Methylosinus sp. H3A: one gene and its partner. Each later gene encodes a partner of the first gene's protein in a complex. Links are inferred from orthologs where the notes say so. Each region holds a gene or a part of one and is shown in the gene's direction. Other genes may lie near its edges.

Region 1 (3,220 bases):
AAAGCCCCGGAATAACCAAGCGCGGAAAAGCCAGGCGATCGACGTCTGCGCCGACTTTCGATCGGCGTGACCCGCGCTATAATCATTATTCGGGCGCGACAGAGATTGACAAACTGGGGAATACACGTAGCCAGGAATCGAGCACGTGCGAATCACGAACGAATGTTCGATAGCTGATCGCGCGGCGCGGCGCGCTTCGTTCCTTTCTCACGCCATGGCGACGACGAGAATCTTTTTCTGCCTGGTGTTATCGGCCGCGGCGATGCGAAGCGCCGCCGCCGAAGAGATCGCGCGCGTCGACGATGACGCGCACATCGAATGGTTGCGGCGGATCGACGAAGCGCGCGAAAGATACGACGCATTCGCGTCGCGCGTCGTCGCCGATTTCGACCACGCCGTCGAAACCCACGCGCCACGCGAAGTTGCGCGTCTCGACGATCCCACCTTGCGCAGAGGCGACATCGTCGTCACGGCGACGGGCCCGATGATGTTCAAGGGCTCGAGCAAATCCGTCTATGATCTCTCCGACTTCGAGCCCGTCGGCGAAGCTCATGCGAGACGTTCGGAGCATCGTGCGGCGCTGCTCGACATATTGCGCGCCCCCGCCCTCGGCGGCCGCTGACTCCGCGCGCTCTCCCCGGGGATGGGGCGGCGCCGCATTTGCTGTCGCGCGGATGATTTCGTGCTAGAGAAGCCACGACAATATCGCCACGCCGGCCTTGAACCGGACGCCGCGGAGAAGACCCCATGTTCATCCAGACCGAGACCACGCCCAACCCCTCCACGCTGAAGTTCCTGCCCGGCCGCCCCGTCCTCGCCGAGGGCGCGCGCGAGTTCCGCACGCCGGAGGCCGCCGCCGCCTCGCCGCTCGCCGGCGCGCTGCTGTCGATCGACGGCGTCGAGGCGGTGATGTTCGGCCCCGATTTCGTCTCCGTGACCAAGACGGACGCCGAATGGGCGCATCTGAAGCCGGCCATCCTCGGCACGATCATGGAGCATTTCAGCTCCGGCCAGCCGATCGTGATCGACGCCGCCGAGGCCGCCCCGGCCGAATTTTTCGATCCTGCAGACGCAGAGACCGTGACGCAGATCAAGGAGCTGATCGTGACGCGGGTGCGCCCGGCGGTCGCCAATGACGGCGGCGACATTACTTTCCGCGGCTTTCGCGACGGAATCGTCTATGTGGCCATGAAGGGCTCCTGCTCGGGCTGCCCCTCCTCCACCGCCACGCTCAAGAACGGCATAGAGAATATGCTGCGCCATTTCGTGCCGGCGGTCGCCTCGGTGCAGCAGGTTTGAGAGGCCGCTTTGAAAGGCGCGCGAAACCCGTCATAATCCGCCGGCAATGAGAATCCTCGCCATAGACACGGCGCTGCCCGCCGTTTCCGCCTGCGTGCTCGATCTGGGCGCCGCTGACCCTATCGCCAGCGAGACGGCGCCGATGGAGCGCGGCCACGCCGAGGAATTGCTGCCGCTCGTCGAGCGCGTCGTCGCCGCGGCGGGCGGCGGCTTCGCCTCCATAGGGCGCGTCGCGGTCACGGTCGGGCCCGGCTCCTTCACCGGCATCCGAATCGGGCTCGCGGCGGGCCAGGCCATCGCCCTCGCCGTGAAGGCGCCCATCGTCGGCGTCTCGACTCTGGCGGCGCTGGCGGCGCCCTACATCCTCATTCCCTTCGACGGCGTGGTGGCGGCGGCGATCGACGCGCGCCACGGCCAGGTCTATGTGACGGCCTATGGGCCGGACGGCCGCACGCTGCTCTCGCCCCGCCGCGTCGGCGCCCATGAGGCGCTGAGGGCGCTGGGCTCCGGCCCGCTGCGCCTCATCGGCTCGGGCGCGCCGCTGCTGGCGGAGGAGGCCCGCCTCGCCGGCCTCGAGGCGGAGGTCGCGAGCCGGGCTGCGGCGCCCGACATCGCCTTTGTCGCTCGGCTCGGCCTCGCGGCCAATCCGGAGACAGCGCCGGCCCGTCCGCTCTATCTGAAGGCGCCGGACGCCAAGCCTCAGGAACGTCCGTCTCAGGAACGTCCGCTGCAAGACGCCCCGGCCGGCGTGTGAGCTGCAGCGTCATGAGTTTGTTCTCGACATTCTTCCCCAAGCCGCACTACGTGATCCGCCCGATCGGGGCCGATCACGCCTATGACTGCGCCAAGCTTCATGCGGCCTCCTTCGCCTTTCCCTGGTCCAAGATCGACTTCGAGAGTCTTTTGACCGACCGCATCGTTCTCGCCGACGGCGCGATGAACGAGCGTCTGCTCAAGGACGAAATGGGCGGCATGGCGCTGTCGCGCCTGCTGCCGCCGGATGCGGAGATATTGACCTTCGCCGTCGATCCGGCGCGCCGCGGAACCGGGCTCGGGCGGGCGCTGCTCGCGGCGCATCTCACCAATCTCGAGCGCGGCGGAGCGCGGCTCGTCTTCCTCGAGGTGGCCGCAGACAATGTGGCGGCGCTGAAGGTCTATGAGCGGCTCGGCTTCAAGACGATCGGCCGGCGCGAGAATTATTACCAGCGCCCCGATGGCGAGCGGCAGGCGGCGCTGACGATGCGATGTGAGCTGTGAAGGTCGCTCATTCGAGCCTGACCTGAATTGTGCCGCCGAAATAGCGCGGCGCATTCTGCATGCCGACAGTCGCCTGCGTGGTGGCGTTGCCTTGCGACCACGCCGTTATATATCGCTGATCGAAGACATTCTTGGCCCAGAGCGACACGGTATATCGTTGGTCGTCGGTGCGCAGGCCGAGTCCCGCATTCACGATCGAATAAGCGGGCTGCCAGTATTGGAACACGGAAAACGGATGGGTCAGCTGGGTCTTGTCCTGCCAGGCGAGATTGACGTAACCGAATCCCGTGATCGAACGGTCCCAATCCGGACCGAGGTCGCGAAGAATCGGCCCTAACGGACGGTCGTAGTTCACGCCGACGTTAATGGCCCATTTCGGCAGATTCTCCCAGCGCGTGTTCGAGCGAGACAGATTCAGAGGCGCTTTGACGAATCCCGCAGGCGCAGGATTGGGAGTCGGCCAAATCCAATCGGAAGGAGGAGCGGCGTTCGAATAGTCGATGTAACGCGCCTCTGTGTAGGCGCCGTTGAAGCTGAACCACAGCCGTTCGATCGGATTCCAACGGCCGGTGAATTCGAAGCCGCGCAGCCGGACATGCGGCACATTGCCCATATAGCTCAAGCGCAGAGGCTGCCCTGTGCTGTCGGTGTAGCTCGTGTCGAC
Region 2 (3,211 bases), 850 kb from region 1 along the record:
TGGCGTCGACTATATCGTCGCCCTGCTCAACGGCTATGCGGAGGCGCCACATGGCGTCGAACTGGCGCCCGGGCAGTATTACAATCTCTACATGCCCGGCCGCCGCACCGGCATGCCGCCGCCGCTCTCGGACGGCGCCGTGACCTATGACGATGGAACGCCGCAGACGGTCGACCAATATTCCAAGGATGTGAGCGCTTTTCTGATGTGGGCGGCCGAGCCCCATCTCGAGGAGCGCAAGTCGATCGGCCTGAAGGTGGTCGGCTTCCTGATCGTCTTGTCCTTCCTGGTCTATTTCACCAAGCGCAAGATCTGGTCGAACATCCAGCATTGACGCGACAGGGCGACGCGATCCGGTGAGATCGCGTCGCCGCTCACCCCTGCAGAAACGCCCGCACGCCATCGGCCACGAATTGCACGGCCAGCGCCGCCAGCAGCACGCCGAGCAAGCGCGTCAGCACGACATTGGCCGCCGTGCCGAAGAATTGCGCCACCTCGCCGGCGATCAGGCAAAAAACCAGACAAATCGTCATGATCGCGGCGATGACCGCGATCAGCGTCGCGATGAGCGTCACGCTGCCATGCGCGTCGCTGGCCAGCAGCACGGTCGCCGTGATCGCGCCGGGGCCGGCCATCAGCGGAATGGCCAGTGGATAGGCTGCGATATTATGCACATGCTCGGCGAGCGCTTTTTCCGCCGCTTTGGAGTCGCGCTGTATGCGGACGCCGAACACCATTTCCGAGGCGATCGAGAATAAGAGAAACCCGCCGGCGATGCGGAAGGCCGGAATAGAGATGCCCATGGCGCCGAGCAGCCTCTGGCCGATGAGCGCGGAGCCCACCAGAATGGCGAGCGCATAGACGCTGGCGCGAAAGGCGATGATGCGTTTGGTGCGCGCCTCGAGTCCCGAGGTCGCCGCGACGAAAACCGGCGCGAGGCCGAGCGGCTCGACGACGACGAGCAGCGTCACAAAGGCCGAGACGAGATAGTCGAGATCCATCCCGGCCTCCGGTGGGAACGCATCCGGCAAGATAGCGCGCGGCGCATCGAGCGCCAGCATCTAGAGGCCGGGCGCCGCTTTGCTTTGCCTGCCCGCGCGCCTATAGGTTGGCGCCAGTTTCCGCTTCCGCCGGCGCGGCGATTCGCCCGCGCCTGCGCTCAAGGATCCGTCCATGCGCGTTCTCGGCATTGAAACCACCTGTGACGAGACGGCGGTCGCCGTCGTGGCCTCGCGCATCGGCGGCGATGGCGGCGACATTCTCTCCAATGAGGTGATGAGCCAGATCGCCCAGCATGCGGCCTATGGCGGCGTGGTGCCCGAGATCGCGGCGCGCGCTCATATAGATGTGCTCGAGCGGCTGATCGTGCGCGCCCTCGACACGGCCGGGACCGATCTTTCCGGCGTCGACGCGATCGCGGCCTCGGCCGGGCCGGGGCTCATCGGCGGCATTCTGGTCGGGCTCACGGCGGCCAAGGCGCTGGCGCTCGCCGCCGACAAGCCCTTCATCGCCGTCAATCACCTCGAGGCCCATGCGCTGACCGGCCGCCTCACCGAGCGGCTGGACTTTCCCTATCTCGCTCTGCTGATCTCGGGCGGCCATACGCAGCTCGTCGCCGTGCTGGGCGTCGGCGACTATAAGCGGCTCGGCTCCACAGTGGACGACGCCGCCGGCGAAGCCTTCGACAAGGTCGCGAAAATGCTGGGCCTGCCCTATCCCGGCGGCCCGCACATAGAGCGGCTCGCGGAGGAGGGCGACCCCGCGCGCTTCGACTTCCCGCGCCCCATGTTCGGCCGCGAGGGCGCGGATTTCTCGCTCTCCGGCCTCAAGACCGCGGTGCGCCAGGAGATCGCGCGGCTGGAGATCACACGCCCGGGACCGCCGACGGAGCGCGACGTCGCCGATCTCGCCGCCTCCTTCCAGGCGGCCATTGTCGATGTGCTCGTCGATCGCGTGCGCTCTGGGCTGCGCATCTTCACGCAGAATGGCGGCCGTCCCAATGGCCTCGTCATCGGCGGCGGCGTCGGCGCCAATGGCGCGATCCGCCGCGCGCTCACCCGCCTCTGCGCCGAGACCGGCCTGCGCTTCGTCTCGCCGCCGCCGAACCTTTGCTCCGACAATGGCGCGATCGTCGCCTGGGCCGGGCTCGAGCGTTTCGCGCGCGGCATGACGGATGATCTCACCTTCGCCGCGCGCCCGCGCTGGCCGCTCGACGCCACCGCCGGAGCGCTCCACCACGGCAAGGCGTGAGCTTGCGATGCGGTCGGCGGGGCGGTTGAGATGAAGCGGCTGTTGCTGGCCGCGGCGGCGACCTTCTCGGTTCCGCCGCCGCCCGGCGGCCTGCTGTCGCAGGAGCCGCTCGCCGTCGGCGTGCGCGTTTTCTATGGGCCGCGCGCCGGCTTCGAGGATCTCGATCTGCGCCTCATCGGCGGCGCGCGAAAATCCATCGACATGGCCGCCTATGTCCTCACCGATCGTGCGGTGATCTCGGCTCTCGGCGCAGCCGCCATGCGCGGCGTGCGCGTGCGAATCTATCTCGACGGGGAGGAGCGCGGCGGCCTCAGTCCCGCCGTCGAGGCCGTCGCCGCGGCGCGCAATATGGAGATCAAGCGCAAGGGTCGCTCGCGCGACCTCATGCATCTGAAATCCTATCAGGTGGATGGTCGGGCGCTGCGCAGCGGCTCGGCCAATTTTTCCGTCTCGGGCGCGGAATTCCAGGACAATGACCTCATATTGATCGAAAGCCCGGCCGCCGTCGCGCAATTCGAGGAGACTTTCGAGCGGCTGTGGGCGCGCTCGGACAATCAGAAGATCGGGATGAGATGAGCAGCGAGGAGAAGATCGCCGTGCTCGGCGCCGGCGCCTGGGGCACGGCGCTCGCCAATGTCGCCGCGACCGGCCGCTCGGGCGTCGCGCTCTGGGGTCACGATCCCGAGCATATCGCCGCTCTGGCGCGCGACCGCGAGAACCGCGCGTATCTCCCCGGCATGCCGCTCGCCGAGGGCGTCGCGCCCTGCGCCGAGCCTTCGGTGGTCGCGGGCGCCGGCGTCGTGCTCGGCGTCGTCCCCGCCCAGGCGATGCGCGGGGTCGCGCGGCGCTTCCGTCCGATTCTGGCGCCCGGAACGGCTTTCGTCATCTGCTCCAAGGGCATAGAGCGCGGTACGCGCCGTTTCATGAGCGAGGTGGCGGCCGAGGAATTGCCGCAGGCGAA

The links.
Region 2: the proteins of tsaB (region 1) and tsaD are in contact, whole or in part, in a solved structure (PDB 4WQ4), measured with the Escherichia coli proteins. The link is inferred for Methylosinus sp. H3A from one-to-one orthologs.

What each region holds. Positions count from the first base shown.
Region 1 is NZ_JADNQW010000005.1:3,467,044-3,470,263, reverse strand. What follows is about bases 293-3,199. They hold tsaB (tRNA (adenosine(37)-N6)-threonylcarbamoyltransferase complex dimerization subunit type 1 TsaB), read left to right. Parts: upstream 293-1,345; coding sequence 1,346-2,053; downstream 2,054-3,199. Other genes in these bases: IY145_RS19010 (TonB-dependent receptor), read right to left, coding at 2,564-3,199; IY145_RS19015 (GNAT family N-acetyltransferase), read left to right, coding at 2,065-2,556; IY145_RS19025 (NifU family protein), read left to right, coding at 748-1,299; IY145_RS19030 (hypothetical protein), read left to right, coding at 293-622. Also shown: more of IY145_RS19030, read left to right, coding at 263-292; more of IY145_RS19010, read right to left, coding at 3,200-3,220. UniProt on the Escherichia coli protein: Required for the formation of a threonylcarbamoyl group on adenosine at position 37 (t(6)A37) in tRNAs that read codons beginning with adenine.
Region 2 is NZ_JADNQW010000005.1:4,314,845-4,318,055, reverse strand. Bases 314-3,211 are described here. They hold tsaD (tRNA (adenosine(37)-N6)-threonylcarbamoyltransferase complex transferase subunit TsaD), read left to right. Parts: upstream 314-1,173; coding sequence 1,174-2,250; downstream 2,251-3,211. Other genes in these bases: IY145_RS22960 (NAD(P)H-dependent glycerol-3-phosphate dehydrogenase), read left to right, coding at 2,823-3,211; IY145_RS22965 (phospholipase D-like domain-containing protein), read left to right, coding at 2,281-2,826; IY145_RS22975 (MarC family protein), read right to left, coding at 375-1,001; IY145_RS22980 (cytochrome c1), read left to right, coding at 314-334. Also shown: more of IY145_RS22980, read left to right, coding at 1-313.